3 regions of the Micromonospora sp. DT227 genome follow, and region 3 is predicted to be linked to each of the others. Evidence: riboswitches for the same ligand, from Rfam matches in the RefSeq annotation. Region 3 holds a riboswitch; each other region holds the start of a gene.
What was found. Region 3 has a riboswitch for cyclic di-AMP ahead of ACLQ2W_RS16530 (C39 family peptidase). Riboswitches for the same ligand answer to the same signal wherever they lie in the genome.
Positions count from the first base shown of each region.

Region 1: it holds a riboswitch for cyclic di-AMP, as region 3 does, so the genes downstream of both, ACLQ2W_RS02515 (NlpC/P60 family protein) here and ACLQ2W_RS16530 (C39 family peptidase) in region 3, are expected to answer to the same signal.
Region 2: it holds a riboswitch for cyclic di-AMP, as region 3 does, so the genes downstream of both, ACLQ2W_RS04955 (coiled-coil domain-containing protein) here and ACLQ2W_RS16530 (C39 family peptidase) in region 3, are expected to answer to the same signal.

Region 1 covers NZ_JBNCLA010000001.1:498,063-508,210, reverse strand. The annotation lists gene ACLQ2W_RS02560 (LLM class flavin-dependent oxidoreductase) at 1-358, opposite strand, end outside; gene ACLQ2W_RS02555 (MerR family transcriptional regulator) at 389-1,444, opposite strand; gene ACLQ2W_RS02550 (NUDIX hydrolase) at 1,584-2,144, opposite strand; gene ACLQ2W_RS02545 (GNAT family N-acetyltransferase) at 2,197-2,733, shown strand; gene ACLQ2W_RS02540 (Type 1 glutamine amidotransferase-like domain-containing protein) at 2,894-3,559, opposite strand; tRNA gene ACLQ2W_RS02535 (tRNA-Gly) at 3,687-3,760, opposite strand; gene ACLQ2W_RS02530 (zinc metalloprotease) at 3,964-4,938, shown strand; gene ACLQ2W_RS02525 (pyridoxamine 5'-phosphate oxidase family protein) at 5,011-5,592, opposite strand; gene dcd (dCTP deaminase) at 5,671-6,249, shown strand; gene ACLQ2W_RS02515 (NlpC/P60 family protein) at 6,321-7,355, opposite strand; cyclic di-AMP (ydaO/yuaA leader) riboswitch at 7,369-7,504, opposite strand; gene ACLQ2W_RS02510 (N-acetylmuramoyl-L-alanine amidase) at 7,737-9,773, shown strand; gene ACLQ2W_RS02505 (NlpC/P60 family protein) at 9,840-10,148, opposite strand, start outside.
Region 2 covers NZ_JBNCLA010000001.1:1,002,003-1,012,150, forward strand. The annotation lists gene ACLQ2W_RS04950 (carbonic anhydrase) at 1-315, shown strand, start outside; gene ACLQ2W_RS04955 (coiled-coil domain-containing protein) at 372-1,397, opposite strand; cyclic di-AMP (ydaO/yuaA leader) riboswitch at 1,402-1,532, opposite strand; gene ACLQ2W_RS04960 (YibE/F family protein) at 1,687-2,994, opposite strand; gene ACLQ2W_RS04965 (metal-sensitive transcriptional regulator) at 3,221-3,520, opposite strand; gene ACLQ2W_RS04970 (heavy-metal-associated domain-containing protein) at 3,600-3,806, shown strand; gene ACLQ2W_RS04975 (hypothetical protein) at 3,841-4,791, shown strand; gene ACLQ2W_RS04980 (heavy metal translocating P-type ATPase) at 4,808-7,063, shown strand; gene ACLQ2W_RS04985 (CsbD family protein) at 7,144-7,317, shown strand; gene ACLQ2W_RS04990 (dihydrofolate reductase family protein) at 7,378-8,013, opposite strand; gene ACLQ2W_RS04995 (RNA polymerase sigma factor) at 8,043-9,287, opposite strand; gene ACLQ2W_RS05000 (YciI family protein) at 9,284-9,643, opposite strand; gene ACLQ2W_RS05005 (DUF2786 domain-containing protein) at 9,822-10,148, opposite strand, start outside.
Region 3 covers NZ_JBNCLA010000004.1:290,729-300,876, reverse strand. The annotation lists gene ACLQ2W_RS16545 (acyltransferase family protein) at 1-401, shown strand, start outside; gene ACLQ2W_RS16540 (hypothetical protein) at 480-893, shown strand; gene ACLQ2W_RS16535 (hypothetical protein) at 1,042-1,806, shown strand; cyclic di-AMP (ydaO/yuaA leader) riboswitch at 2,120-2,259, shown strand; gene ACLQ2W_RS16530 (C39 family peptidase) at 2,460-3,320, shown strand; gene ACLQ2W_RS16525 (hypothetical protein) at 3,375-3,929, opposite strand; gene ACLQ2W_RS16520 (alpha/beta fold hydrolase) at 4,438-5,235, shown strand; gene ACLQ2W_RS16515 (CDP-glycerol glycerophosphotransferase family protein) at 5,232-6,905, opposite strand; gene ACLQ2W_RS16510 (D-ribitol-5-phosphate cytidylyltransferase) at 6,922-8,421, opposite strand; gene ACLQ2W_RS16505 (ABC transporter ATP-binding protein) at 8,524-9,324, opposite strand; gene ACLQ2W_RS16500 (ABC transporter permease) at 9,317-10,148, opposite strand, start outside.

The sequences.
Region 1 (10,148 bases), on a different contig from region 3:
GGGGCGGCAGCGTCTCGCCGCCGAGCACGGCCGAGTCGAAGCCGATGCCGCCCGCGCCCAGCCCGAGCAGCACCCGCCCGCCGGACACGTCGTCCAACGCGGTCACCTGCCGGGCGAACGCCGCCGGGTGGCGGAAGTTCGGCGAGGCCACCAGCGTGCCGAGCCGGACCCGGGAGGTCACCGAGGCCGCCGCGGTCAGGGTCGTCCAGGAGTCGAACCAGGGCCCGTCGACCAGGTCACGCCAGCCCAGGTGGTCGTACGTCCAGGCGTGGTCGAAGCCCCACTCGTCCGCCTGCGCCCACCGCCGGCGCGCCTCCGACCAGCGTTGGTCCGGCAGGATCACGATGCCAATCCGCATGATCCCCAGCGTACGGCCCGGGCCGTTCCGCTACGTCGTCACCAGATCGGCCACCACACAGGCGATGTTGTCCGGCGCGCCCGCCGCGTACGCCAGCTCGACCAGGCGCCCGACGGCGGTCTCCGGGTCGTCCGCCCCGGCCAGCGCGGCGTGCAGCGCGCCCGGGTCGACCACCGCGGCGAGGCCGTCCGAGCAGAGCAGGTAGCGGTCACCGGGCAGCGCGGTCCGCAGCGCCAGGTCCGCCTCCACCTCGCCGCCCGCGCCCAGCGCCCGGGCCAGCAGCGCCCGCTGCGGGTGCGCCCCGGCCTCGGCCGGCGTGAGCCGCCCCTGGTCGACGAGCGTCTGCACGTACGTGTGGTCCTGGGTGAGCCGGGACAGCTCGCCGCCCCGCAGCAGGTAGGCCCGGGTGTCCCCGACGTGCACCAGCGCGAGCCGGGTGCCCCGCCGGACGATCGCGGTGAGCGTGCTGGCCGGCCGGTCCGCGTCGGTGGCCTGCGCGCGTACCGCCCGGTCGGCCCGGCTCACCGCGTCGCCCAGCGCGGCGAGCAGGTCGCCCGCCGGCGCGTCGGCCGCCGCCAACGGCCGCAGCGCGTCCACCGCCGCCGCGCTGGCGGTCGACCCGCCCGGACCGCGTACGCCGTCGGCGACCGCGAGCAGCGTGTCGCTGGCGTACGCGATGTCCTCGTTGGAGTCGCGGACCGTGCCGGTCTCGCAGCGCGCCGCGTACCGGAAGGTGTGTTCGGACATGGTGGTGCCCCTCTCGGTGAGCTGGTCGACGAGGAGTGCGACGGCCCGGCCACGGGCCACGGTGTCCGCGCTGACCCGCCGCCACCAGGCGTCCAGCGCCTCGGCGGCGGCCGGCGGCGGCAGCGCGCAGACGGCCCGGATCTCGGCCAACGGCATGCCGGCCCGGCGCAGCGCGGCGATCAGCCGCGCCCGGTCGAGCTGCTCCGGCGCGTAGTAGCGGTAACCGGAGTGCGGATCCACGGCGGCCGGCGGCAGCAGCCCGCAGTCGTCGTAGACGCGCAGCGCCTTGGCGGTCAGTCCGGCCGCGCGGGCGAACGCCCCGATGGTCAGCAGCCGCACGTCGCTCTCCTCCTCGCGCCGGCCCGGGTGGGCCGGCCCGGACCACGTTGCGGCTTGCCGCAGGGGACGGGTCAAGAGGGCGCGGCGACCCTGTCGGCCATCGCGCTCGTGCCGCGCCGCGAGCCGCATCCGCTGACGCTCAGCCCTGGTTGAGTTTGGCCAGCATCCGGCCCAGGTGCGGCTCGACCGTGCCGGCCGGCGCGTCGCCCACCTCGGCCGGCGTCCACCAGCGGACGCCCCGGAACTCGACCGGGTCGGGGGTGAACCGCTGCTCGCGGTGGGCGTCCAACACGTACCAGAGGCTGACGTCGGTGTGCCGCTGCGCAGGCGGGCCGACCGTCTCGGTGACGGTGAGGAACGCCGGTCGCTCGCCGAACGGCGGTGCGAAGACCGCTGGTACGCCCAGCTCCTCCCGCAGCTCGCGGCGCACGGTGTGCACGGGGTGCTCGCCCGGCTCGACGTGGCCGCCGCTGGGCAGCCACCTGCCGGCGTTGCGGTGGTCGACCAGCAGCACCGCGCCGTCGGACGGGTCGCGGAGCAGGAAGTAGGCGACCAGGTGCGGCGACGGGGTGCGCGGCTTGACCCGGCGGAAGATGTCCTCCGTGCCGGCCAGCCAGACCAACGCCGCCGCCCGGTGCCGGGCCTCCAGCTCGTCACCCGGCGTCAGCGCCTCGACCAGGGCCCGGATCTCGTCGCGCATCCCGCGATGCTGCCATCCGGGTACGACGGGCGCCGGCGACTAGCCTGGCCCGGTGCCGGAACTCGAACGACTCGCCACCCATCACGCCTACGTGCTGTACCGGTTCGAGCGGGAGAACCGGGCCTACTTCGCGCGCTACGTGCCCGACCGCGGCGACGACTACTTCGACCTGTTCGCCGACCGGCTCGCCGCCCTGCTGGACGAGCAGGACCGCGGCATCTGCCACTTCCACGTGCTGGTCGACGACGACGGTTTCGTGCTCGGGCGGTTCAACCTGGTCGACGTGGCCGACGGCAGCGCCGAGCTGGGCTACCGGGTGGCCGAACGCGCCGCCGGACGCGGCCTCGCGCAGTACGGCGTGCGGCGGGTCAGCGAACTGGCCCGCGACGGGTACGGGCTGCGCCGGCTGGTCGCCGACGCGACGCTGGCGAACCCGGCGTCGCTGGCGGTGCTCCGGCGGACCGGGTTCGTGGAGGCCGGTGCGGTGGACCTGGGTGGGGAGCCGGGGCTGCGGCACGTCCTCGACCTGCACCCGACTCCGGAGCAGCGCCCTCAGGCCGGCGGTACGCGCCCGGGGGATCAGCGGTGAGCGAGGTGTCGGTCGACATCCCGTCGCCCCTGAGCGGCTGCCTCGCCCACTGCGAGGTCGAGTGCGTCCGCCCGTGCTGGCCGAGGTGGAAGCGGGATTGGCGCGCGGGAACCGGTCCTGAGAACGCGATCCGGCCCCACGGCGGGCAGATCGCCTGTCGTCACGACTGTGCCGGAAACAGCTTCCAGTGCCCCTCGGTGACGACCTCGACGCTGCCGTCGATCACCGTGATGGCTGTTGAATCGTCGATCGCGTATGCCGGACCCGACATGCCGGCGGCCCACTTCTCGGCCTCGGCCATGGTGTTCTCCGGCAGGTTCGGGTGATCCAGGTGCGGGAAGATCGAGAAGTCGACCACGCCCAACGCCTCGTCGGTCCCGCCGGGCGGGGTCCACGCGACGAATTCGGCCCCGACCCGGGGGGCCATCACCATGCTGCCGGCGCTCGCCCCCACCCAGACCGCATCCAGCGACGGCAGCAGTTCCGCCAACCCGGACTGCCGCATCCAGTGGCTCAGATACAGCGCGTCCCCGCCGCCCACCAGCAGGGCGTCCGCCTCCCGGACCCAGGGCACCCAGCGATCTTCCCCGACGCTGGGCAACGCGGTCAGCTCCAGCACCCCCAACGACTTCCACCCCAACTCGCACATCGGTATGACGGATTGACCGGTGATGAAGCGCCACGCCCCGGCGGGACCGCCCATGGCGTATCCGGCGGTCGGAATGCAGAGGGCGTTGGCGTCGGCAATCGGTTTGCCCAGGAGGTCGACCAGCTCGTCCTGAATGCTGGCGTTCTTGATGCCCGCGGACGTGAGAAGGAGCTTCAAGATCATCCCCCGATGGATCTTCGTCAGTCTCCGGAGAATAGTCCCCTGACCGCGAGTTCGGCGTCCGTCGGCCGCCGCAACGTCGAAGGCCCCGGCGGGACTGTCGTCCTCACCAGGGCCTCGATCGTGGAGCGGGTGACGGGAATCGAACCCGCACTGTCAGCTTGGGAAGCTGATGTTCTGCCATTGAACTACACCCGCGAGCGGCACCACTGTACCTGAGGTCACCACCCCCGTGCACCCAGGTACCCCCGCCCCGCGAGGGCCAGCCAAGTTGATCAAGGATGTTGCACGCCGGCAACATATGGTCGTTCTCAAATCCCTCGATGGGATGTAACGTCTGCCACACGTTTCCGACTCGGCGTGACACACCCCCTGGCACGCCGTCAGAAAGAGGTGGGCCCATGGGACTCCGTCCCAACCTGCTGACCCGGCGTACCGCCGGTGTCGCGACGTCGACCCTCGCGCTGCTGCTCAGCACCGCCGCCGTCGGCGTCGTCCCCGCTGCTTCGGCCTTCTCGGCCGCCCCGGCCGGCGTGTGCGCCGAGCCGGCCGACGCCCACGCCCGTGTCGCCAAGGGTGGCCACGCCAAGCTCGACCCGAACCACCTGACCGCCAAGCAGGTTCGCGACCGTGAGGCCGACCTCGCCGCCGCGCAGCGCGAGCGGGCCAACTTCCGGACCGGCGCCGTCGCCCCGCTGGCGACCGTGACCATCCCGGTCGTCGTGCACGTCATCCAGGAGAACAGCACCCGCGCCGGCGGCAACATCCCGGACTCGCTGATCACCCAGCAGATCAGCGTGCTCAACCAGGCGTACGCGGGCTCGACCGGTGGCGCGGCCACCGCGTTCAGCTTCCAGCTCACGAAGATCAACCGGGTGACCAACACGTCGTGGTACCCGATCGTGCAGGGCTCCTCGGCGGAGCGGTCGATGAAGACCTCGCTGCGCACTGGCGGCAAGAACACGCTGAACATGTACCTCGGTGAGCTCAGCGACGGCCTGCTGGGCTGGGCGACCTTCCCGAAGCGGACGCTGGACAAGATGGACGGCGTGGTCGTGCTCAACGAGTCGCTGCCCGGCGGCTCGGCGACCAACTACAACCAGGGCGACACCGGCACCCACGAGATCGGCCACTGGCTGAACCTCTACCACACCTTCCAGGGCGGCTGCTCGGGCTCGGGTGACAGCGTCTCCGACACCCCGGCCGAGGCCTCCCCGGCGTACGAGTGCCCCACCGGTCGGGACACCTGCTCCACGACCGGCAAGGACCCGATCACCAACTTCATGGACTACACCTACGACTCCTGCATGTACCAGTTCACCGCCGGCCAGGCGAGCCGCATGCTGACCGCGTGGAACGCCTACCGCGCGGCCTGATCGCCACCGCACCACGTACCGGTGCCGGCCCCGTCTGCGGACGGGGCCGGCACCGTCGTTTTCCGGGCCCGGTCAGGCGGCCGGCCGGCGGGTGTCGAAGCCGTGCCGACCACGGCGGCCGTCCGGGACGAGCACGTCACGTCGGGCCGCGGCCGGGGATGGTGACGCCGGGGTGGCGGACACGGGTGCGACCTCCCCCGGGTCCAGCCAGAGCCGCATCTCCGGGCGGCCGGCACCGATCTGGGTGACCGGGTCACGGCGGGTCAGCATCGCCACGTCGACGGAGAACTCGAACAGGCGCCAGTCACCCTGCGGCGCCGCCCGGCCGATCCGGGTCAGCCGGTCCACCGTCACCGGATCGGTCACCGGAACGGCGCGACCAGCCAGGTAGGCCTCGTCGTCGCTCTCCTCCGGCGGGAAGGAGTGCAACGCGTAACGGCCGTCGCGTTCGAGGTCGCGGCGCTTCGGCGAGTCGATGACGAAGCACCAGAGACCGTCGTCGGTGATCAGCGGCGAGACCGGGTGCACCCGTGGGCCGCCGTCGGCGCGGACCGTGGCGAGGTAGCCGAAGCCCGGCCCGTACTGCTGCATCAGAAGGCGGATCTCGGCCGCGAGTCGGGGCTCGTCGGCGGCGAATTCGGACCAGGAAGCCATGCCGACAGTCTATCGAACACGTGTACGAAGAAGTAGTCCGACACGCTGGTCACCACCGTCTGTCGCTAGAGTGTTCCGATGCTGCTCTCCGACCGCGACCTGGTCTCCGAGATCAAGGCGGGCACGCTCGCGCTGGAGCCCTTCGAGCCCACGCTGGTGCAGCCGTCCAGCATCGACGTACGCCTGGACCGGCTGTTCCGGGTCTTCAACAACCATCTCTACACCCACATCGACCCGTCGGTGCAGCAGGACGACCTGACGTCGATGGTGGAGGTTCCCGAGGGGCAGCCGTTCGTGCTGCACCCGGGCGAGTTCGTGCTCGCCTCCACGCTGGAGGTGATCTCACTGGGCGAGGAGCTGGCGGGCCGGCTGGAGGGCAAGTCGTCGCTGGGGCGGCTCGGTCTGCTCACCCACTCCACGGCCGGCTTCATCGACCCGGGCTTCTCCGGCCACGTCACGCTGGAGCTGTCCAACGTGGCGAATCTGCCGATCACGCTCTGGCCGGGCATGAAGATCGGCCAGCTCTGCATCTTCCGGCTCTCGTCGCCGGCCGAGCACCCGTACGGCTCGGCCGTCTACGGCTCGCGCTACCAGGGTCAGCGCGGCCCGACGCCGAGCCGGTCCTGGCAGAGCTGGCGCACCTGGCCGACCCGCTGACGCCGAGCGTGGTTGTTAAGAGGGGCCCCCTGTTATGCGGAATGCGTTAACCGGGGGCCCCTCCTTACACCTCAGCCGGGGCGGCCGTAGCTGTTGATGTCGCCGTCGTCGACGCGCTTCATGGTGATGGGCTTGCCGGACTGGGAGGCGTGCACCACCCAGCCGTCCCCGACGTACATGCCCACGTGGTGCAGGTCGCCGTAGTAGAAGACCAGGTCACCGGCGCGCAGCTCGGCGCGGCTGACCCGCTTCGTCACGTCGTGCTGCTGGCGGGCGTTGTGCGGCAGCGAGACCCCGGCCTTCGCCCAGGCGGCCATGGTCAGGCCCGAGCAGTCGAAGTGGTCCGGGCCGGCCGCGCCCCACACGTAGATCTTGCCGATCTGGGCGCAGGCGAACTTGACCGCCACCCCGGCCGCGCCGCCCGGGTATCCGGCGGGACAGGGGGCCGGGCGCAGCGGGCCGCCGCCACCGTTGCCGTACACCTTGAGCCGCAGCTTCTGGAGCTTGGCGATCTCGGCGTCGATCTGCTTCTTCTTCGCCGCGAGCTGGGCCTCGGTGCGGCTCAGGTCGGCGACCATCGCGTCCAGCGGCTTCTTCTTCGCGGCCAGCTCGTCGCGCAACGCGGCGATGTCGCGGACCTGCTCCTGCTGGTGGTGCGCGAAGCGGTCGAGCATTTCCAGGCCGGCGACCAGCTCACTCGGCGAACGGCTGCCCAGCAGCGCGTTGACGGTGGAGAGGTTGTCGCCCTTGTACGCGTCGGCGGCGAGCCCGCCGACCTGGCCGAGCGCGGCGTCCACCCGGGCCTGGAGCGGGGCGATCTGCTTGCCGAGCGCGTCGGCCTGCTTGCGGCGCACCGCGAGCTGCCCGCGGACGGCGTTGACCTGTTCGATGACGGGTTCGAGCTTGTTCCAGTCGCGGTCGATCTGGGCCTCGATCTCGGCGACCGAGGGTTCCGCGTGCGCCGCCGTCGCGCCACCGGTCAGGACGACCGCGGCGCCGACCAGGGCGGCGAGTGTGGTGGTGAAGCGGGACCAGCGGAAACGCGGCACGGCGGCGGACCGGTCGACCGACCGGCTCGACGTCGGCCGCGGGGCATGGTGGGCCACCGGGCGTCCGTACTCCTTCTGCCTGACCGCCTACCGGGTTAGCTGACGGGTTCGGGCGGGAAGGGAAGCGCCCTACCGCAGTGGCTGCGGATTCACCCCAGGTACCTGGGTCCCCGGTTCGCCCGTGGGCGACTCGGCGGTGTCGTGCCGTCACCGACCGGGTTGGACGGTGAAACATGCGGCCGACGATTTGACCAGAGTAAGGATTCCCGTTATCGATCCGCAACCCGAACGGCCGTGACACTCCGTACCGGATGCGCCACCCGAACGCGAATGAAGATTTCTTTCATGTCGGATTACTGCCCGGAAAGGTATTGACCCTTGTGGGTGGGCGGAGTGAGGGTGGAACGCAGTGACCCCCATCCCTGTCCAGGAGGTTCGATGCACCTCTCAGCCCCGCCGTCGAGCAGACGGATCCTGCTCGCCGCCGCCGTGGCGACGGCCACCGCGCTGGCCACCACCGGCCCGGTGAGCGCCGCGCCGCAGGCCAGCCGGCCCACCGGCGACCGCCAGCAGCAGTACGCTGCCGCGGCGGCCGAGTACGGCGTACCGCAGAACGTGCTGCTCGGTGTCTCCTACCTGGAGTCGAGGTGGGACACCCACCCGGGCCAGCCCAGCACCAGCGGCGGCTACGGCCCGATGCACCTGACCGACGCCACGCACGTCCTGGCCACGCCGGGCAGCGCGCACGTCGACGAGGACGAGGACCCGCGCGGCGACGACGCCCGCCCGCTCCGGCTCGACCCGGCCACCGCCGCCGCGCCGACCCGGGAGACGCCGCTGCCGGCCGCCTCGCTCCAGACGCTCGACGCCGCCGCCACGCTCACCGGGCTGGACGCGCAGACGCTGCGCACCGACCCGGCGGCGAACATCCGCGGTGGCGCGGCGCTGCTGGCGTCGTACCAGAAGGCACTGGGTGGGCCGGTCGGCGCCGGCAGCGACGTCGCGGCCTGGTACGGCGCGGTGGCCCGCTACTCCGGCGCGGACACGTCCGACGCGGCGGCGGCCTTCGCCGACGAGGTCTACGACCAGCTCGGCCAGGGCGCGGCCCGGACCACCGACGACGGGCAGCGGGTCACGCTGGCCGCCACCACCGCCGCCGAGCCGGACCGGTCCGGGCTGGCCCGGCTCGGACTGCGCCACGCCGCGCGGCCGGACGGGCTGGAGTGCCCGGTGCGGCTGGCCTGCGAGTGGATTCCCGCCCCCTACGAGCAGCTCAGCGCCGACCCGGGCGACTACGGCAACCACGACCTGGGCGACCGGCCGAAGCAGCAGAAAATCGAATACATCGTCATCCACGACACCGAGGGCTACTTCGCCCCCAGCGTCGACCTGGTGAAGCGTGCCGACTACCTGGGCTGGCACTACACGCTGCGGTCGGTGGACGGCTACGTCGCCCAGCACATCAAGGCCAAGGACGTCGGCTGGCACGCCGGCAACTGGTACGTCAACGCCAAGTCCATCGGCCTGGAGCACGAGGGCTTCGCCGGCCAGGGCACCTGGTACACCGAGGCGATGTACCGCAGCTCGGCCAAGCTGGTCCGGTACCTGGCGCAGAAGTTCGGCATCCCGATGGACCGGCAGCACATCATCGGCCACGACAACGTGCCCGGCATCACCGCCGCGAACGTGCGGGGCATGCACTGGGACCCGGGCCCCTACTGGGACTGGTCGCACTACTTCGACCTGATGAAGGCCCCGTTCCGGACCACCGGCACGTCGCGTACCGGGCTGGTCACCATCGACCCGGACTTCGCCACCAACCGCCCCGCGTTCGTCGGCTGCAACCAGCAGCCGCCGGGCGTCCCGACGCCCACCCCGCCGGCCGCGCCCTGCCCGTCGCGCGGCTCCTCGGCGGTGGTGCTGCGGACCGCGCCGAGCACGGACGCCCCGCTGGTCAACGACCTCGGGCTGCGCCCGGACGGCACGCCGGACACGATGTACATCTCCGACCACGGCGCCCGCGCCTCCGCCGGACAGACGTACGCGGTGGCCGGCCGCCAGGGCGACTGGACCGCGATCTGGTACCTCGGCCAGAAGGCGTGGTTCCACAACCCGGCCGCCGCGCCCACCGCGAAGTGGGCCACCGGCTTCGTGGTGACGCCGCGTCCCGGCAAGGCCACCATCCCGGTGTACGGCCGCGCCTACCCGGAGCAGGCCGCCTACCCGGAGACCATCCCGTACCAGGCCATCTCCCCGCTCCAGTACACGTTCGCGGCCGGCCAGCGGTACGCGGTCGGCGGTGTGCTGCCGGGCGAGTACTACCGGGCGGTCTCCTACGACGGCTCCGCCCCCGGTGACCGCACCGTGGTCCGTGGCGAGAACCGCTACGTGCAGGTCCAGTTCGGCCACCGGATCATGTTCGTGAACCTCGACGACGTGCTGATCCTGCCGTCGCCGCTCGGCGCGCCGCGCTGACGGCCCACCAGACGGAGGAAGGCCCCCGGTCCGGTGGAGGACCGGGGGCCTTCGCCGTGACGCGGGTCAGTACGGTCGGCGGTAGCCCGCGACCGGCATGTACTGCACCTTGGCCACCTGGACCGGTTTGCCGGTCCGTGGCGCGTGCACCATCAGGCCGTTGCCCAGGTAGAGCCCGACATGGTGCAGGTCGCTGAAGAAGAAGACCAGGTCACCGGGGCGGGCCTCGCTCGCCGAGATCTTCCGGCCCTCGTTCCACTGCGCGCCGGTGAAGTGGGTCAGCGAGATGCCCGCCGCCTTGTACGCGTACTGCGTGAGGCCGGAGCAGTCGAACGAGTTCGGGCCGGTGGCGCCCCACACGTACGGGTCGCCGAC
Region 2 (10,148 bases), on a different contig from region 3:
CGCGAGGCGGTCCGCACCGGCTCCGCGCCGGCCGGGCACCTGGGCGCGGTGGTGGACGCCGTGTCGCCCAGCCTGCTCCGGGCCGCCCGGCAGGAGGTCACCGACCTCGACGGCATCATCGACATCCACATCGCGCAGACCGTGGAGACGCTGCTGGCCCGCTCGACGGTGCTCGCCGAGCGGGTGGCCGCCGGAGCGTGCGCGGTGGCCGGCATGTCGTACCGGCTCAGCGGCGGCGAGGTGCGGACGGTGGCGCAGTCCTCGGCCCCGGTGCCCGCGCCGGCTGCACCGGTGGACCCGGCGCTCGCCGGCTGACCACCCCCGGACACACAGAAGGGGCCGCCCGGAGGCGGCCCCTTCTCGCGTACGCGTCAGAGCAGTGACATGTGCACGTGGTCGGTGTGGTTCGAGGGGCCGCTGTAGGAACTCCAGCCGGTCGCCGGGAACCAGATCTGCCGGTTCCAGATCACGTAGTAGATGCCCAACCGGTCGGCGTTACGGATGAGGAAGGCGGCCACCTCGTTGCCGTACCGGCGGGTGTCGTTGTTGTGCCACGGCGAGAAGCCGCTGTTCTGCAACGACCAGTCGCACGCCTTGCCCTTGGGGTGCTCCCACGGCCCGCCGGGGCGGTAGCAGCCCACGAAGCGGTTGAAGCCGGCGCGCTTGACCTCCTTGTACGCGTGCAGCGTGCGCGGCGTGACGCAGCCGGAGGTGGTCGGGTCGTTCTCGCTGCACGACTCGGACTTCCACCCGCCGTCGGCGGTGCGGCCGGGGCCGATCTTGGCAACCGGCGAGGTGGCCGAGACCAGGCCACCGGTGAAGTCCAGCCCGCCGACCAGCTTCAGCGCCTTCTGCGCCTCGACCTTCTCGCGGGCCATCGCGTTCGTCTGCTTCTCCTGCTCGCGCACCTCGGCGTCGAGCGCGATCTTGGCCTGTTCGGCGCGCGTCTTCACCGCGTTGATGGCGGCGAGCCGCTGCCCGTTGAACAGGTTGAGTTCGTCCAGGGCGCTGGCCCGGCGGACGAACGAGTCGGGCGAGTCGCTCTCCAGCAGCATCGCCATCGCACCGACCCGACCGGTGCGGTAGGACTGCGCGGCGATCTCGGTGACCTGCGGGCTGAGCGCGTCGAGCTCGTTCTGCGCCGCCTTCACCTCGAGCGCGAGCTGGAGCTGCCGCTTGCGCGACGTGTCCAGCTTGGACTTGGCCTGGAGGTAGGCCCGGTTGGCGGCGGTGACGGCCTCGCTGATCAGCGGTGGGTCGTCGTCCTCCGAGTGCCCCGAGGGGTTGGGGGCGGCGGTGTGCGGGGCCGCCGACGCCGGGGTTGGCCCGACCAGCACGGCGAGCGCGGCGAGCACGGCCACCACGGGTGTCAAGCAGCGGCGCAGGGGTGCCGTCACAGTGTTCCCTTCCGTCGGCCGCCGACCGGGTTAGCTGACGGGTTCGGGACGGAAGCGGCCCCTACCGCTGACGCGGATTCACCCCATGTACCTGGTTCCCCGGCTCGCCCGGAGGCGATTGGGCGGCGGCACCGCAGGCGCCGGTGCGCGCCTTCGGCGGTGACCGGCAGCGAGGTTACCCGAGATGTCGACCGGGGATCTACGCCCGGAAGCCGACCAATCGCGAGAATTCGACATTGCCCAGCGTGACCAGCATCGCGTTTCCCGCGCGCCGTCACGCTGCGGAGTGTCACCATGCGACATCCGTACTTCCCCGGCGGCCGGGCCACCGTTCGGCCGGCGTCCCGCCGAGCGCCTCCAGCGCTTCGCCGCGGGCCGCCGGGGGGCGGTCCGGCGGTGGCGGCGACGCCTCGGCCGCCGGCCCGCGCCGCCCGGCGGTGGCCACGACCGCGGCCAGCGCGGTGGTGAGCGGTACGGCGGCGATCAGACCGAGCGTCGCCACCGCGCTGCGGACGATCTCCTGGGCCAGGAACTCGCTGGTGAGGATCTCGCTCACCGGGCGGGAGTCGGCCACCAGCAGGAGCAGCAGCGGCAGCGAGGCGCCCGCGTACGCCAGCACGATGGTGTTGACAGTGGACGCGATGTGCGCACGGCCCACCCGGGTGGCCGCCCGGTAGAGCTGCCGCCGGGACAGGTCGGGGTTGGCGTGCGCCAGCTCGGTGACGGTGGCCGCCTGGGTGACCGTGACGTCGTCCAGCACGCCCAGCGAGCCGATGATGATGCCGGCCAGCAGCAGCCCGTGCAGGTCCACGCCGCCCTGGAACATGGAGAGCGTGGTGGCGTCCTCGCTGCCGAAGCCGGTCAGGTGGGTGGCGGCGGTGGCGAGCGTGCCCAGCACGCCGGTGACCACCAGGCTGCCGAGCGTGCCGAGCACCGCGACCGACGTCTGCGCGGTGATCCCGTGGGTCAGGTAGAGCACCACGAACATGATCAGCGCGGCGCCGACGATCGCCACCGGCAGCGGGGACCGGCCGGCGCCGATGCCGGGCAGCACGAAGCCGAGCAGGATGGCGAAGCTCGCCACCAGCCCGCCCAACGCGGCCAGCCCGCGCCAGCGCCCGAACGCCACGATCGCGGCGGCGAAGAGCGCCACCAGCCAGATCAACGGCGTGGCGCGCTGGTGCTCGGCGATGTTGTACGCCTTCACCGACGGGTCGGCCGGGTCGGTCAGCTCGACCAGGATCACCTCGTCGCCGACCTCGACGCGTGGTGCGCCGGGCCCGTCCGGGATCGGCGTCTCGACCTGCCGGCCGGCGTCCGGGCCCTGCTCCGCGGCGACCGTCACGGTGCCGCACCGGCCGCCGCCGCCCTCGGGGGCCTCCGGCGTGGGCGGGCAGGGCTCGGTCACCACCCGGGTCACCGTGCCGTGGTGGCGTGGCACGTTCTCGGCTTCGGCCGGCTCCGGGCCGCCGCCCCGGGGCCAGAGCACCAGCGCCGCGAGCACGGTGAGCACGAAGAGCGGCACCACGGTCGCGAGCAGGAGCCGGCGTACGCCCGGCGGCGCGGCGAGGGCGGGACGGGTGTGGTCGGCGCCCACGCTGGCTCTCCCTACGAATCGCGGCGCACCGATTCACCGGCCCGGTCGTCCACCCGGCCGGCGCGGACGCGTCCTGCCCACGCCCGTGCTTGCCGCCCGGATCATGGTAGCCACCCCACCTGCGCGATCTTGCAGTTGTGGCCCTGGCAAACGGCGCCAACAGGGCGCTTCGAGGGCCGCAACTGCAAGATCGGCGGGGCGGGGCGGGGCGGGGGGCGGGGGTGGGTCAGCCGCGTTTCATGAGGCGGCCTACGGCGGCCATCATTTCGGTTGCCATCTCGTCGGCTCGGCCCTCGGCGGCGCCCTCGTGCATGCAGTGCCGGGCGTGGCCGTCGAGCAGGCCCAGCGCGACCTTGTCCAGCGCGGCCTGGATGGCGGAGATCTGGGTCAGCACGTCGATGCAGTAACGGTCGTCCTCGACCATCTTCTCGATGCCCCGGACCTGCCCCTCGATGCGGCGGAGCCGCGCGAGCAGTTGGTCCTTGCTGGCGGTGTAGCCCCGGACCGGGGTGGACGGCGTGGTCATGCGTCGAGGATACCGTACCCCTCGGGGGTATGATACCGTTCGGCTTGTACCCCCAGGGGGTATCAGAACGGAGGGCGAGATGGACACCACCTACCAGGTGCGGGGCATGACCTGCGGGCACTGCGTCAACGCGGTCAGCACCGAGCTGAGCGCGCTGCCGGGCGTCACCGACGTCCAGGTCGACCTGGCCACCGGCCGGGTCACCGTCACCAGCCGGGAACCACTGGACGCGGACGCCGTGCGCGCCGCCGTCGACGAGGCCGGCTACGACCTCGCCGGGGCGTGACGGGTCCGCGGACCCGCAGAACCGAGGAGGCACCATGAACACGGCGACGAAGCTGAGTGGCTTCGCGCTCGGCCTCGCGGCGATGTTCACCGGGGCGTACGGGATCGGTCACGTGGCCGGTCCCGCCGCCCCGGCCGCCGAGACCCGACACGAGACCACCGACACCGACCACGGAGCCGCCGGCCACGGCGACGAGAGCGCCGGCGACGCGCACCTGCCCGGCGGCCTGCTGGTCTCCGAGCGGGGCTACACGCTCCAGCCGGTGACCGCCCCGGCCGGCGAGTTCGCGTTCCGGATCACCGGCCCGGACGGCGCACCGGTCACCCGCTACGACGTGGCGCACGACAAGCGCATGCACCTGATCGTCGCCCGCCGCGACCTGTCCGGCTTCCGGCACGTGCACCCGGAACTGGCCGCCGACGGGACCTGGCGGGTCGCCTCGCCGCTCGCCGGGCCCGGTGTCTGGCGGGCGTTCGCCGACTTCACGCCGACCGGCGGCGAGTCGCTGACGCTCGGCGTCGACGTCACCGTCCCCGGCCCGCTGGCCGCCCGGCCGCTGCCGGCGCCGGCCACCACCGCCACGGTCGACGGCTACACGGTCACGCTCACCGGCACGCCGGAGCCCGGCCGCACCAGCCGGCTCACGCTCACCGTCAGCCGGGCCGGTCGCCCGGTCACCGACCTCCAGCCCTACCTCGGCGCGTACGGGCACCTGGTGGCGCTGCGTCAGGGCGACCTGGCCTACCTGCACGTGCACCCGGAGGGCACGCCCGACGACGGGCGCACGCCCGCCGGGCCGGCGGTCACGTTCGCGGCCGAGGTGCCGTCCGCCGGGGCGTACCGTCTCTACCTGGACTTCCGCCACGGCGACACGGTGCACACCGCCGAGTTCACCGTCCTGGCCGGCGATCAGCCCACGCCGGCATCCACCACCGCATCGACCCCGGACGCCGGACACGGCACGCCGGGGCACGGGCACAGTTGACCGGGGAGGTGTCGCGATGACCACCACGGGAAAGACGCTGCCGACCGCGCCGAACCTGATCGAACTCGCGATCGGCGGCATGACCTGCGCGTCCTGCGCCGCCCGGATCGAGAAGAAGCTCAACCGGATGGACGGCGTCGAGGCCACGGTGAACTACGCCACCGAGAAGGCCACCGTCCGGTACGCCGACGACATCGCGCCGGCCGACCTGATCGCCACCGTGGAGAAGACCGGCTACACGGCCGAGGTGCCGCCGCCGCCCGCCCGCGCCGGGGAGGTCACGGCCGCCGAGCCGGTCGACGAGCTGCGCGTGGCGCGTACCCGGCTGTGGGTGTCCGCCGTGCTGACGCTGCCGGTGATCGTGCTGGCGATGGTGCCGGCCTGGCAGTTCGACTACTGGCAGTGGGCCTCGCTCACGCTGGCCGCGCCGGTGGTGGTCTGGGGCGGGCTGCCGTTCCACCGGGCCGCGCTGGTCAACCTGCGGCACGGCGCGGCGACCATGGACACGCTGGTCTCGCTCGGCACGCTGGCCGCGTTCGGCTGGTCGCTCTGGGCGCTCTTCCTCGGCGACGCCGGGATGCCCGGGATGACGCACCCGTTCCGGTTCGACATCACCCGCGGCGACGGCGCCGGCAACATCTACCTGGAGGCCGCCGCCGGGGTGACCGTCTTCATCCTGGCCGGGCGCTACTTCGAGGCCCGCGCCAAGCGCACCGCCGGCTCCGCGCTGCGGGCCCTGCTGGAGCTGGGCGCGAAGGACGTGGCCGTGCTGCGCGGCGGGCAGGAGGTCCGGATCCCGGTCGACCAGCTCGCGGTCGCCGACCGGTTCGTGGTCCGGCCCGGCGAGAAGGTCGCCACCGACGGCGTGGTCGAGGAGGGCACCTCGGCGGTCGACGCCAGCATGCTCACCGGCGAGTCGGTGCCGGTCGAGGTCGGGCCGGGCGACGCCGTGGTGGGCGCCACCGTCAACGCCGGCGGCCGGCTGGTGGTCCGGGCCACCCGGATCGGCGGCGACACCCAGCTCGCCCAGATGGCCCGGCTGGTGGAACAGGCGCAGACCGGCAAGGCGGCGGTGCAGCGCCTCGCCGACCGGATCTCCGGCGTGTTCGTGCCGATCGTGATCGCCCTGGCCGCCGGCACGCTGGGCTGGTGGCTCGGCACCGGCGCCGGGCCCACCGCCGCGTTCACCGCCGCCGTGGCCGTGCTGATCATCGCGTGCCCGTGCGCGCTCGGCCTGGCCACCCCGACCGCGCTGCTGGTCGGCACCGGGCGCGGCGCGCAGCTCGGCGTGCTGATCAAGGGACCGGAGGTGCTGGAGTCCACCCGACGGGTGGACACCGTGGTGCTGGACAAGACCGGCACCGTCACCACCGGCCGGATGACGCTTGTCGAGGTGCTGCCCGCCGACGGCGAGGACGCCGGCGAGGTGCTCCGGCTGGCCGGCGCGCTGGAGGCGGCCTCCGAGCACCCGATCGCGCGGGCGGTCGCCGAGGGCGCGGCCGAGGCCGGTCCGACGCCCGCCGTCGTCGACTTCGCGAACGCCGAGGGGCTCGGCGTGACCGGCACGGTCGACGGCCGGAGCGTGGTGGTCGGGCGGCTCCGACTGCTGCGGGAGCGCGGTCTCGACGTACCCGAGGAGGTCGTGCGCGCCGCGACCGGCGCGGAGGCCGCCGGCCGCACGGCGGTCCTGGCCGGCTGGGACGGGCGGGCCCGGGGCGTGCTCGCGGTGGCCGACGCGGTGAGGCCGACCAGCCGGGCGGCGGTCGACCGGCTGCGCGGCCTGGGGCTCACCCCGGTGCTGCTCACCGGCGACAACGCCACCGTGGCCGGAGCGGTGGCCGCCGAGGTGGGCATCGACGAGGTGATCGCGGAGGTGCTGCCCGCCGACAAGGTGGCCGTGGTCGAGCGGCTCCAGGGCGAGGGCCGGGTGGTGGCCATGGTCGGGGACGGGGTCAACGACGCCGCCGCGCTGGCCCGCGCCGACCTCGGGCTGGCCATGGGCACCGGCACCGACGTGGCCATCGAGGCCGCCGACCTGACGCTGGTACGGGGCGACCTGCTGGCCGCGGCGGACGCCATCCGGCTCTCCCGCCGCACGTTGACGATCATCAAGGGCAACCTGTTCTGGGCGTTCGCCTACAACGTGGCCGCGCTGCCGCTGGCCGCCGCCGGGCTGCTCAACCCGATGCTCGCCGGCGCGGCGATGGCCTTCTCGTCGGTGTTCGTGGTGGCGAACAGCCTGCGGCTGCGGCGCTTTCGCCCGATCGGGTGACGCCGGGCACCGGCATGGTTGGGCGGGCGGCCGGTTGGGTAACTCGTTGTCGTCACGCAACTGTTGAGCTGGAGGTTCCGATGGGTCTCGACGACAAGATCGACAACGCTTCCCAGGACACCGCGGGCAAGGTCAAGGAGGGCATCGGCCGGGCGACCGACAACGAGCGCCTCGAGGCCGAGGGCCGCAACGACCAGGCCGGCGCCAAGCTCAAGCAGGCCGGCGAGAAGATCAAGGACGCCTTCAAGAGCTGACGTACGCTCGCACACCCCACCGGGCCGGCCTTCGGGCCGGCCCGGCGTGCTGCGTGGCGGTCAGCGCGGCACGCGGTAGCGGATGTGGGTGACGGTGGGACCCGCGACCACCCGCTCCGGCGTCAGGGTCACGTCCAGCGGTCCGTCGAAGAGCGGCGTGCCGCCGCCCAGCACGATCGGCACCACGTGCAGCCAGAGCGAGTCGAGCAGGCCCGCCGCCAGGTAGCCGCGTACCGTGCCGCCGCCACCGGCCACACACACGTCGCCGTCGCCGGCCGCCTCCCGGGCCCGCTCCAGCGCCGCCTCGGCGCCGTCGGTGACGAAATGGAACTCGGTGCCGCCGGCCATCAGCAGCGACGCCCGCGGGTGATGGGTCAGCACATACACCGGGGCACGGAACGGCGGATCGGCACCCCACCACCCGGTCCAGGCCCGGTCCCACGGCCCCTCGCCGCCGCCGAACATGCGCCGGCCCATCACGTACGCCCCGACGCCGGCGGTCATCTCCTCGACCACGTCGGCGTCGACGTTGCGTTCCCCGCCGGTGAGGGCGTGCTGCGTGCGCCAGCTCTCGGTGGCGAACGCCCACTCGTGCAGCCGCAGGCCGCCCTGCCCGAGCGGATCCTGCACGCTCTGACCCGGCGCGGCCACGTACCCGTCCAACGACATCGACAGTTGACTGGTGACCTCTCCCATGAGGGGTGGACCCGCCGGGCCGGCGGAACTCATCGCTCGGCGGCCAGCCGCGCGGCGCGTACCTCCAGGTAACGCCGCTCGGGCAGGCTGGTGGTGGCCCGGGCGGCGGCCAGGTAGGCGGTCCGGGCGTCCGCCCGGTCGCCTGCCAGTTCGAGCAGGTGGGCGCGGACGGCGGCGAGGCGGTGGTGGCCGGCGGTCCGGTCGTCGGCGTGCAGCGGGGCGAGCAGCGCCAAGCCGGCCCGGGGGCCGTCCACCATGGCCACCGCGACGGCCTGGTTGAGCGTGACCATCGGGTTGGGCGCGAGCCGGGCCAGCACCCGGTAGAGCGCCACGATCTGCGGCCAGTCCGTGGTCGCGGCGGTGGGCGCCTCCGCGTGCACCGCGGCGATGGCGGCCTGCACCTGGTACGGGCCGGGCGCCGACCAGGTCAACGCGTCGGTCACCAGCGCGATCCCCTCCGCCACGGCAGCGGTGTCCCAGCGGGTGCGGTCCTGCTCGGCCAGCGGCACCAGCTCCCCGTCCGGTCCGGTCCGGGCGGCCCGGTGCGCGTCGGTGAGCAGCATCAGCGCCAGCAGCCCGGCCACCTCGCCCTGGTCCGGCAGCAGCCGGTGCAGCTCCCGGGCCAGCCGGATCGCCTCCCCGGTCAGCTCGGCCCGGTGCAGCGCCTCCCCGCTGGACGCGGTGTAGCCCTCGTTGAAGATCAGATAGAGCACGCGCAGCACCGCGCCCAGCCGTTCGTCCCGGTCGGCGCCCGACGGGAGCGTGAAGCGTGCCCCGGCCGCCTCGATCCGCTGCTTGGCGCGGCGGATCCGCTGGCTCATGGTCGCTTCCGGCACCAGGTACGCCCGCGCGATCTCGGCGGTGCTCAACCCGCCCACCGCGCGCAGCGTGAGCGCCACCTGGGCGTTGACCGGCAACGCCGGGTGGCAGCAGAGAAACAGCAGCCGCAACGTGTCGTCCCGGCTCGGCGGCTCCTCGTCGGCGGGCGGGGCGACCGCCGCGTACGCCGGCTGCCGGACCGCCACCGCGACCTCGCGCGCCCGGCGGGCGTGTTCGCTGCGCCACTCGTCGGTGAGTCGGCGGGTGGCCACGGTGACCAGCCAGGCGCGGGGATGCTCCGGCACGCCCTGCGCCGGCCACCCGGTGGCGGCGGCGAGCAGCGCCTCCTGGACCGCGTCCTCGCAGGCGTAGAACTGGCCGTGCCGGCGGACGAGCACGCCGAGGACCTGCGGCGCGAGTGTCCGCAGCAGGTCCTCGACCGCCCGGGAGGTCACATCTCCGTCCCGGCCTGCTCCATCACCGCGCGCACCTCCAGCACGCCGAAGCCGAGCCGCACGTCCGGCCAGCTCGCGGCGATCTCGACGGCCCGCTCCGGCGTCTCGCAGTCGACCGTCAGATAGCCGGCGAACTGCTCCTTGCTCTCCACGAACGGGCCGTCGGTGATCTCCGTGCCGCCGCCCGCCGGGCGTACGGTCCGGGTCTGCGACGGGTCGGCCAGCGCCTCCCCGCCGACCAGCTCACCGGACTCGGTCAGCGCCTTCATGATCTCGCCGACCTCGCCGAAGATCGCGGTGCGCTCCGCCTCGGTCAGCTCGTCGGCGAAACCGGGCCGGTTCCAGATCAGCAGCATGTACTTCACGGTCCACTCCTCGGGTACGGGCCACCGTCGGTGGCGCCTCACGGACGGGTCGGAGCCGACCGACCCGATCCGACACGGGGGAGACGCCATGTCGGGTGCGTCTGACGTCGCTCCCGTTACCACAAACGCACCCGAACCTCGCAGGCCTCGCGTGCCAGGTGAGGACGGGTCAGCGTGGGCCGGGTAGGGGGCGAGGGGCGGGGCGGCCGGCGTCGAGGGAGGCGCGGTCGGCGGCGGTGGTGCCGGAACTCCACCCCTCCGTGTCACGCACCTGGAGCCGGTGCCGGGTGGTGCCGGGAAAGAGCTGGTCGGCGCGTTCCCGGACGGCGTCCGACCGGGCCGCCAGCACCGGCAGCAGCCGATCGTCGGCGTGTTCCTCGGCCGCCGCCGTGCTGGCCGCCCGCAACCGCTCCCCGATCCGCAGCGCGAACGCGTTGAGGAACGACTCGTCGTAACCCTTCGTACGCCGGCCGCCGCCCTTGCCGCGTCCGCTGCG
Region 3 (10,148 bases):
ACGCCGACGTGCGGGGCCGGCGGACCCCGTGGCGGTCCCGGCCGATGCTCTGGCTCGGTGAGGTCTCGTTCGCGTTCTACCTGGTCCACGTGCTGGTCATGGTGACCGTGCTGCGGCTCACCGGGGACTGGGGGACCGGGCTGCCCGGGTGGCGGGGCCCGCTCGCGGTGCTCGGCTTCCTGCTGCTCACCCTGGCGCTCGCCGCCGTGCTGCACCGCTGGGTGGAGGAGCCGATGATGCGCCGCCTCGGCCCGTCGCGCCGGGCCCGCGGCGGTCCGGCCGCCGCCGCGCCGGCACCGGGCGTGCCCGCGCCGCGCGCGGCCGCCGACGACACCGGCGCGGCGTCCGCCGGTGAGCCGGACCCGTCGATCGAGTACGCCGGGCGGCGCCGGCCGGACTGAGCGGTCCACCCTGGTCAACGGCGTCGCGACACGCCGGGCGGCGATGCGCCGTGCCCGGATCGGCGGTAATTTGTTCCCGTGGCTCCGATCGCGCTCACCTGTCCCGTGTGGTGGGTGGCGCGCTGGGTCGCACGGATGCTGGCCAGCCTGGCCGTGGTCGTCGCCTGTTCGCTGGGCGCCGCCACGCTGCCGACCGGCGTGTCCCCGATCGCACCCGCGGCGGCCGGCCCGGTCGCCGGGTTGCGGGCCGACGCCGCCGCCGAACGGCCGAACGGCCGTGTCACCGAGCGGCAGGGCGACACTGTCGTCGAGCGGCAGGGCGACACTGTCGTCGAGCGGCAGGGCGTCCCCGTCGTCGATCGGCAGCGGAGCCGCGTCGGCGTTCCCGAGCCGCAGCCGGTGGGCGATGTCCCGCCCCCGACCGGGCGGCACCCGTTCCCGGTCGGCCAGCCGCCGGCCCCGGCCGGTCCGCGGGCCCCGCCCGCCCGCTGACCCGCCACGGGCCCGGCCCGTGACCGCGCCCACCGAACCTCACCCGCACCGCCCCTCGGCGGCCCGGCGGCGCCCGAACTCCGGCCGCGCCCCGCCTCCGACCGGCCGTGCGGAGTTACCCGCCACTGTCTCCCGTGAGGTGCCGACCATGTCGCAGACCGTTCTCCTCAATTTCCTCACCGCCGTCCCCGAGGCCGCCGCCATCTGGTCGGCGCTGACCGTGCTCGCCCTCGTCCTGCTCGCCGTGCTGGTCGCCCGACCGGAACGCGACGGCGCGGGTGAGCCGGCACCCGAACCGGTCGACGCGGAGGTGCTCCACCGCGCCGACCTGGCCCGGTACGCCGACGAGGTGGCGGTGGCCGCCGCCGGGGCCGCGCAGACCGCCCGTCGCCGTCGCGAGCAGTGGCTGGCCGCCCAGAGCGAGGCCGACCGGGCCTGGACCGCCTACGACGAGGCGGACGCCGCCGCCCGCCGCCTGGCCGGCGCCGGCGCGCTGCCCGCCCCGCACACCCCCCGCACCCCCGCCGAGTACGCGGCGCGCGAACGCTGGCTGCACCACGCCGCCATGACGGCGCACTGGCGGGGGGAGTTGACCGCCCGCCAGCTCGCCGACGTGCTGGCCCGCCGCAACGGGTGGGACCCGCGCCGGCACCCGGCCGAGCAGGAGATCGTGCTGGCCCGGACCGTCCGCGACGGGCGGCGGGCCGGCTGGGAGACGGCCGCCGAGCGGGAACGCCTGGCGTGGCGGGACGCCGAACTGGCCGCCGAGGCGGCCCGGACGCTCGCCGCCGAGGCGTACGCGGCGGCCACGGCGCTGCGGCCGGTGCCCACGTCCCGCGTCTCGACGGTGAGCCGCGTCCCGGTCCCGTCGGCGGTGCGGGGGGCCCGGTGGCGTCCGGCCCGCGTCGGCTGAGCGGCCCCGGGAAGCACGTCGACCGAATCGTTACCCGAAACCGGTGAGGCCGGTCACCGGTGCCGACCGCCGGCGACCGGCCGGATCGATGGCCCCTGCTGCGCCCGCTGCCCGATTCTCCGTCGGTCGGATGTCCGCTTCCTGCCGCACGGCGCCGACGTGGCCGCTTGTCCCATTGAGGGAGGTCGGTGACCGGCTGTTCCGAATCCGTAGTCGTCGAGGACGTTTAAGCAGGTGAGAGCGCTTGGCAGGGCGTGTACCCGCCGGTAGTGTCGGCGCGTCCGGTGCGGTTCCCGATCGCAGATGGCGACGCCGCGCCGACCCGCCTAATCGTGCATACGAACCGGGGACCCAACGCAACACCGGGGTGAATCCGCGAGCCCACGGCCGCGGTAGGGCGTACTTCCCGCCCGAATCCGTCAGCTAACCCGGTCGGCGGCCACGGAAGGAGTTCCATTCCCGTGCCCACCACCCCCCGAACGTCTCCCCGCCTCCACGGCCCCGGGGTGCCGGCGCTCGCCTGACGCGACGCGCTTCCGACCCCGTCCCGCCCGGCATCCGGGCGACTTCCCGCGGCCGTCCCGCCCGCCAGCGCGTGTGAGTTCCTCCACGCGCGGGGTCGGCTCGTGCCGCCCACCCCGTGGAGGAAACCCGTGAAGTACCACCTGAAGCGCCACCTGCGTCGCCTCGCGACCGAGCGTCCGTACCAGATCATCGCCGGTTCGGCGGCGGCCCTCGTGCTGGCCGGCGGCACCGGCGCCGCGCTGACCGCCACCGACGACGCGCCGACCCGGCAGGAGAACACCGCCGCGGTGGCGGAACTCGGCTCCCGCCTCGGCGACACCGCCAGCCGCAGCGAGGCGCGCCTCGCCGTCCCGTCGCCGAGCGCCTCGCCGAGCGCGTCGTCCAGCGCGTCGCCCCGCCGCTCGCCCAGCACCTCGCCCACGGCCTCGCCGTCGGCGAAGGTCGCCGACCCGGACACCACCCGCAAGGCCACGCCGAAGCCGCCGTCGAGCAAGGTGCTCGACTACGACTACCAGGCGCAGACCACCTACTACTACTGTGGCCCGGCCGCGGTGCGGAACGCGCTCAGCGCCGCCGGCATCGAGCGCAGCCAGGACACGCTCGCCGTCGCGCTCGGTACCACCGAGATGGGCACCAACTCGGCCGAGGACACCACCCGGGTGCTCAACCAGCAGGTCAAGGGCGACCCGTACCGGACCCGCACGATCCCCGGCACGGCCACCAAGGCGCAGATCGACCGGCTCCAGGCCGACGTGGTCAACGCGGTCCGCAACGGCCGGGCGGTGGTCTCGAACATCGTCGGGGACGCCACCGACACCAACGGCGGCTGGCACTCGTTCCCGGGCGGCCACTACATCGCCGTGGTCGGCTACCAGAACGACGGCCGGACCGTACGGATCGCCGACTCGGCCGACCCGTCGCTGCCGTCGTACTGGATCAGCACCATCGACCTGGCGAACTGGATGGCCACGCGCGGCTACTCCGCCTGAGGAGTACGCGTCGAAGGCCGGCACCCCGTGCGGGGTGCCGGCCTTCGCGCTGTCTCAGCTGTTCCAGTGCTTGCCGACGAGGTCGGTGGCCTGCTTCTCCCACTGCGCGTACGCGTCCGGGTAGGCGGACACCTGCACGGTCTGCGCGGCCTTGGTCACCGGCATGTCCTGCCAGCCGTCAACCTGCTTCAACCCCTTCAGGAAGGCGAGGGTCGAGTACTCGGGGTCGGTGATCTGCTCCGGGGTGCCCCAGCCCGAGGACGGGCGCTGCTGGAACAGGCCCAGCGAGTCGTGGTCATTGCGGTCGCCGAGGTGGCCCAGGTTCTCCAGCTTCGACTCCTGCAACGCCGTCGCGATCGAAACCACCGCAGCCCGCTCCGGCAGGCCGGCCTTCTTCGTCGCGGCGATGATCGCCTTGACGTTGGCGGTCTGCTCGTCGTTCAGGCTGATCGTGGACTGCTCACCCTGCACGCTGGCGACCGCAACCGGCTTCGCGGCCGTGGCGGCGTGCGCGGACTCGACGTGACCGGCGATCGGACCGGCGAACACACCACCGGTGAAAGCCAGACCAGCAATACCCAGAACGCTCTTACGCAGCATCGTGTTCATGAGGGGGCTCCATTCGGGGGTCAACGCACCGGGGGGTGCGGGCACCGTCAGGCGCTCAAGAAGAATGGCTGCTCGCGGGGCGGGGGCCTCGTCGCGGCGCCGGGAGTGTGTGTAACGACCGGGGTCCCACCGTCATTCCCAGGGGCTGGCGGGCGCTTGCCTTCCTCGGCCGTGCACCCGTCTACAACGCCGCGACCCCGTCGACGATTCCGCCGCCAGCATGCCGCCCATCACCGCCGAACCGGACAACCCACCCAGTGAGGCCCTGGAACGCTGTGCATGTCGGTGCGGACAGTCAGTGCTCCAGAGCCTGCGAACTTGATGGCGTGGACGGGTCAGGACGGCGACCCGTCCACGCCATCAAGTTTGTAGCGCTGCGAGCGCAGGCAACGTCCGGCTGCCCGACGCGTCGACACCGCCGAGGGCAATCACCGCGTTCCATTCGCCCGGGCGGTGCCGGCATGCGTGGTCTCGCGCGGGGTGTCTGTGCGGTGGCAGACTGCGGCGTATGGGCGATACGACGGGGACCCGCCACCTGGTGCTCCTGCACGGCATGGGCGCCACCGGCGAGGTGTGGTTGCCCTGGGCGCCGCTGCTGGAGCGTCGCTGGCAGGGGCGTTGGCTCGCCCCCGACCTGGCCGGCCACGGCTGGTCACCGCCGTTGCCGGGGGCCGGGTACTCGTTCGCGGCCCTGGCGCAGCGCGTGGCGGACGGGCTCGACGCGCTCCGGCTCGGCCCGCACGACCGGCTGGTGCTGCTCGGGCACTCGCTCGGTGGCGTGGTGGCGCTGTCGCTCGCCGCGCGGCAGCGGGGCCTGCCGGTCGACGCGGTGGTCGGGCTGGGCATCAAGGTGGTCTGGTCACCGGCCGAACTGGCCAAGGCGGACGAGTTGGCGGCCCGGCCGGTGACCTGGTTCGCCACCCGGGACGAGGCGGCCCGCCGCTACCTGCGGGTCTCCGGGCTGGCCGGCCTGTTCGCCCCCGGCCACCCGGTGGTCGACGCGGGGCTGCGGCGGGAGGACGGCCGCGGGCACCGGAGCCACCCCGGCGGCGACGAGCGGGGCGGTGGACGGTGGCGGCTGGCCATGGATCCGGCCGCGTTCGCGGTGGGTGAGCCCGACATGCCCGCCCTGCTGGCCGCCGCCGACGCGCCGGTGCTGCTGGCGCGCGGCGAGACGGATCCGATGGTGACGGACGCGCAGCTCACGGCGTGCGGCGTGCCGGTGGCCACCCTGCCCGGGTTGGGCCACCATGCCCACGTCGAGGACCCGGCTGCGGTGCTCGCCCTGCTCGACCCCTATCTCTAGGCCGGACGCGGCGCCGGGACGGCCCAGTCCGGTTCCAGCTCGCGGCGGGCGGCGGTGAGGAACGCCTCGGCGTAGCCGTCGGCGGGGAAGTCGCCCAGGTAGCGGGTCCGGGCCGTCCAGCGCTCGGGGGCCTTCGGGTCGGTGTCGAGCAGCGCGGTGAGCACGTCGTCCACGTTGGACATGTCGCGGCGCAGCACGTAGCCGGAGGCCGCGAGCGGGAACCGCTCGACGAAGTGCGCACCGTCGGCGCCGGTGTCGGTGACCGCGTACGGCTTGCCGGAGTAGAGCCAGTCGGAGATGACCCCGGAGACGTCGGAGACCAGCGCGTCGGCGCGGTTGACGCACTCGGTGAGCGTCAGCTCCCGGGCCGCCGCCGCGCCCCACAGGTGCGGCCGGCCGGTCTTCGCCTTGTCGGCGGCGAGCAGTTCGGTGAGCCGGGCGAGCTGTCGCGCCGAGGCCGGGTTCCGGTCGGTGTACGGGTGGGCGCGCAGGATCACCGCCGCGCCGCGGTCGATCAGCCGGCGGATCAGCGTCTCGGCCACCGGCAGCGAACAGTAGTTGGCGTCGGCGTGGTGCCCGGTCCAGGTCGGGGTGTAGAGGACGGTCGGGTGCGCCGACGCCGGCCTCGGCTCCCCGCGTACCTCGATGGCCTCGACCTGGGGGCGGCCGACCACGACGAACTTCTCGGCGGGGATCTCCACGCCGGCGCGGGCGTACCTGTCGATCGCGGCCTGGCCGGCCACGAAGATCTTGTCGAAGATCGCCGACACCGGGTTGGCGCTGGGCGCCTTGTCGCTGTCGCCGTGGTGCAACTGCACGTGGGTGAGCTGGTGGAACCGGATCACGTGGGCGTTCTTCGCGCCGTGGTTGACGTAGAACGCCGCCCGCAGGCTGGGCACCAGCGCCTCGTCGAGCGCCTTCAGGGTGGGGCAGAGGACCACCGGCGCGCGGGTGGCGGCGGCCACGGTGGACAGGAACTCCGGCTCGCGCACCACCACCAGGAACGGCCGGCCGATCCGCTCCAGGTAGGGCAGCCACATGGTGACCTGGTACTCCGACCCGGGCGGGGCGGAGAAGTGCAGCACGAACTCCGGCTGCTGCCGACGCAGCGCCCGGCCGACCGGACCGCCCCCGGCCGGCGGCCGGAACCGGCGCCGGGCGAGGTCGAACGCGATCGCGGCGCAGCCGGCGCCGACCAGCAGCGTGGCGGCCAGCGGCAGCCAGGCCGGCAGCGGCCACGCGGCGGCGAGCGCCACAAGGGCGAGCAGCACCAGCAGGGCGTCGCCGAGCCGAGCGGCGACCAGCGGCGTCCAGGAGCGGACCGGCAGGTTCGCCGCCCGGATCTCCAGCGCGCCGGCCTGCCGCAGCGGGCCGACCAGCAGCACCAGGCCGAGCAGGACCAGCGCGGTGGCGGCCAGCGCCGGATCGAACCCGTCGTCGGCCCGGCGGGCGTAGCCGACCAGGATCCCGGCGGCCACCAGCACCGTCTCGACGAGCCCGTCGGCGCTGGGCCGGACCCGGCGCTCCCAGGCGGCGGCGGCCAGCGCGGCGACCGCCAGCGCCAGGCCGGCGCCGGTGGCGCCGGTGAGCGCCACGACGAGGAACGCCAGCACCGCCAGCCCGCTGGTCAGTACCCGGGCGAGCAGCTTCCGGACCAGGTCACCACGCATCTGCACGTCCCTCGGGTCAGGCGCGGGTGGACAGTTCGGACCGCTGCGCGCCGGGCTGCGCCGGCACGTCGGCCACCGGCTCGCCGGGTGCCCGGCGGACGTCGACCACCTGACCGGTCAGTTCGGAGATCAGCACGTCCAGGGAGGCCTGGGCGACCGCCTCGGAGGCGAGCAGCGTGTGCTCCGGCTCCTCGCCGAACGCCTTGGTCCGCATCGGGGTGGCGGTGCGTTCCGGGTTGACGCAGTTGACCCGTACGCCGAACTCCGCCCACTCGTCGGCGAGCGCCTGGGTGAGGTTGACCAGCGCGGCCTTGGTGGCCGAGTAGAGCGCGTACCGGGCCCGGCCCCGGGTGTAGGAGCTGGACGTGTAGAGCAGCAACTGCCCCTTGGTCTGCTGGAGGTACGGCAGCGACTGGCGGGCGATGGTGACCGGGCCGACGAAGTTGACGTGCAGGAGCCGGTCCATCGTCTCGTCGTCCATCTCGGCGAGCGCGCCCTTCTCCAGGATGCCGGCGGTGACCACCACGTGGTCGATCCGGCCGGTCGCCTCGAACGCGGTCTTCAGCGCGGCGGCCACGTCCTCGGCGCGCTCCACGTGCGTGCCGGTGCTGGACCGGCTGAACGGGAAGACCTGGGCGCCGTAGCGGCGGGCCAGCTCGGTGAGGTCGTGCCCGATGCCGTAGCTGCCGCCGAAGACCACGATGGTCCGGCCGGTCAGCTCCTCGGCGTAGCCGCGGTGGCTGAGCCGGGGCGCCTGGGCGGCGGCGAGTTGGAACAGCTTGTCGGCCAGGTGCACGTCCACCGGGTGGGTGACCTTGATGTTCTCGTCCGAGCCGTCGATCACCTTGATCGGCGTGCCGGGCAGGTAGCGCAGCACCACACCGCAGTCGTCGGTGGCGGCGAAGTCGGGGTCGCCCTCGGCCCGCCGGTACGCCTCCCGGATGGTGCCGGAGCGGAACGCCTGCGGGGTCTGGCCGCGGCGCAGCCGGGACCGGACCGGGATGTCGGTGATGCAGTCGTCCGCGTCGACCTGGACGATCGTGTCGGCGGACGGGATGGCCACGTCGACCGCCGAGTAGCTCCAGAGCGCGTTCACACACTCGCGCACGATCCGCGCGCTGACCAGCGGGCGGACCGCGTCATGGAAGAGGATGTTGACGTCGCCCTCGCCGACCGCGTCGAGCGCGATCCGGGTGGTGTCGTTGCGCGTCTCGCCGCCCTCGATCACCTTGGTGACCTTGCGGAAGCCGGCGCCGGCGACGATCCGTTCGGCGTCCGGCACGTGGCCGGTGGCCATCAGCACGATGATCTCGTCGATCTCCGGCGCGGCCTCGAAGACGGCAAGCGTGTGCTCGATGATCGGCTTGCCGGCGATCTTCAGGAGCTGCTTCGGGATGCCCAGACCGAGGCGGGTCCCGGTGCCCCCGGCGAGGATCACGGCCACCGTACGCGTGGGGCGCCAGGGTGCCGGGCTCGCCGGCGCGGCGTCCGGTGCGGTGGTGTGGTCCTGCGTCATTGCCGTACCTCACTCTGGGTGAAGGGGATGGGTCCGGAAACCTTAACGCGTACGACGGAGCGCACCGCCCGGACCGATCCCGGGTCGGTGCGCTCCGGCGGGTTACTTCTGGTTCTCGTAGGCGTCGCAGACCTCCTGGGTGGGGCCGTCCATCCGCAGGACGCCGCTCTCCAGCCAGATGGTCCGCTCGCAGGTGTCCCGGATCGAGCCGATCGAGTGGCTGACCAGGAACACGGTGCCGGCACTGTCGCGCAGCTCCCGGACCCGCTGCTCGCTGCGGACCCGGAACTTGCGGTCGCCGGTGGCCAGCGCCTCGTCGATGAGCAGCACGTCGTGCTTCTTCGCCGACGAGATCGCGAAGCGCAGCCGGGCGCCCATGCCGGAGGAGTAGGTGCGCATCGGCAGCGAGGCGAAGTCGCCGCGCTCGTTGATCCCGGAGAACTCGATGATCTCCGGGGCGATGCGCTTGACCTCCTCCGGCGGCATGCCCATGGCCAGGCAGCCGAGCACCACGTTCCGCTCGCCGGAGAGGTCGTTGAGCAGCGCGGCGTTCACGCCGAGCAGGGACGGCTGGCCCTGCGTGTAGACCGCGCCCCGGGCCGGCGGGAGCAGGCCGGCGATGGCCCGCAGCAGGGTCGACTTGCCGGAGCCGTTGCTGCCGATCAGGCCGATGGCCTCACCCTCGTACGCGGTGAAGCTCACCCCCTTGACGGCGTGCACCTCGCGGATATTCGGCGCCTTGGTGCGGGAGACGATCCGCTTGAGCGCGGAGACCGGGGTGGTGCCGCCGGCCGCGCCCTTGTGGATCCGGTAGATCACGTGCACGTCGTCCACCACCACGGTGGGGACGCGGCCCGAGTCGGTCACGGTGCCGGCGTTCACCGGCAGGGTCTGCTCAGCCACGGCCGTACTCCTTCTCTCCGCGCCAGAAGTAGACGAACCCGCCGACGCCCATGACGACCGCCCAGAACACGCCGAGCGCCCAGAGCTTCGGCGGGGAGCTCACCATGTTGGGCTGGTGCGAGTCGAGCAGCGCGTAGCGGGCCAGCTCGATGAAGACCAGCGGCGGGTTCCACTCCAGGATGCTGGCCGCCCAGGACGGCAGGTGCTCGCGCAGCAGCGCCACCGGGTAGAGCACGCCGGAGGCGTACAGCCAGGTGCGCATCACGAACGGCATGATCTGCTTGAGGTCGGCGACCTTGGAGCCGAGGCGGGCCATCACCATGCTCAGCCCGACGTTGAAGATCGTCTGGAGCAGCAGCATCGGGGGCAGCAGCAGCCAGCGGAACGTGACCGGCTCGCCGGTGAGCAGCACGATCGCGGCCAGCACCACCATCGACATGAGGAGCTGCTGGAGCTGCACCAGGGTGACCGTGATCGGCAGCGCGGCGCGCGGGAACTGCAACGCCCGGATCAGCCCCAGGTTGCCGGTGATGGCGCTGGTGCCGTTCGTGGCCGCGGTCTGGGTGAAGATGAAGATGAACACACCGGTGCACAGGTACGCGATGAAGTTGTTCACGTTCCGGTGCTGGGCCAGGATCAGCCCGAAGATCAGGAAGTAGACCGCCGCGTTGGTCAGCGGGGTCAGCACCTGCCAGAGCTGGCCGAGCTGGGTGTTGCTCAGCGAGGACGCGACCTTCGCCCGCGAGTACGCGGTCATGAAGTGCCGGTACGCCCAGAGCCGGCGGGCGTACTCGCCCAGGGGCGGTCGTTCCCCGGCGACCCGC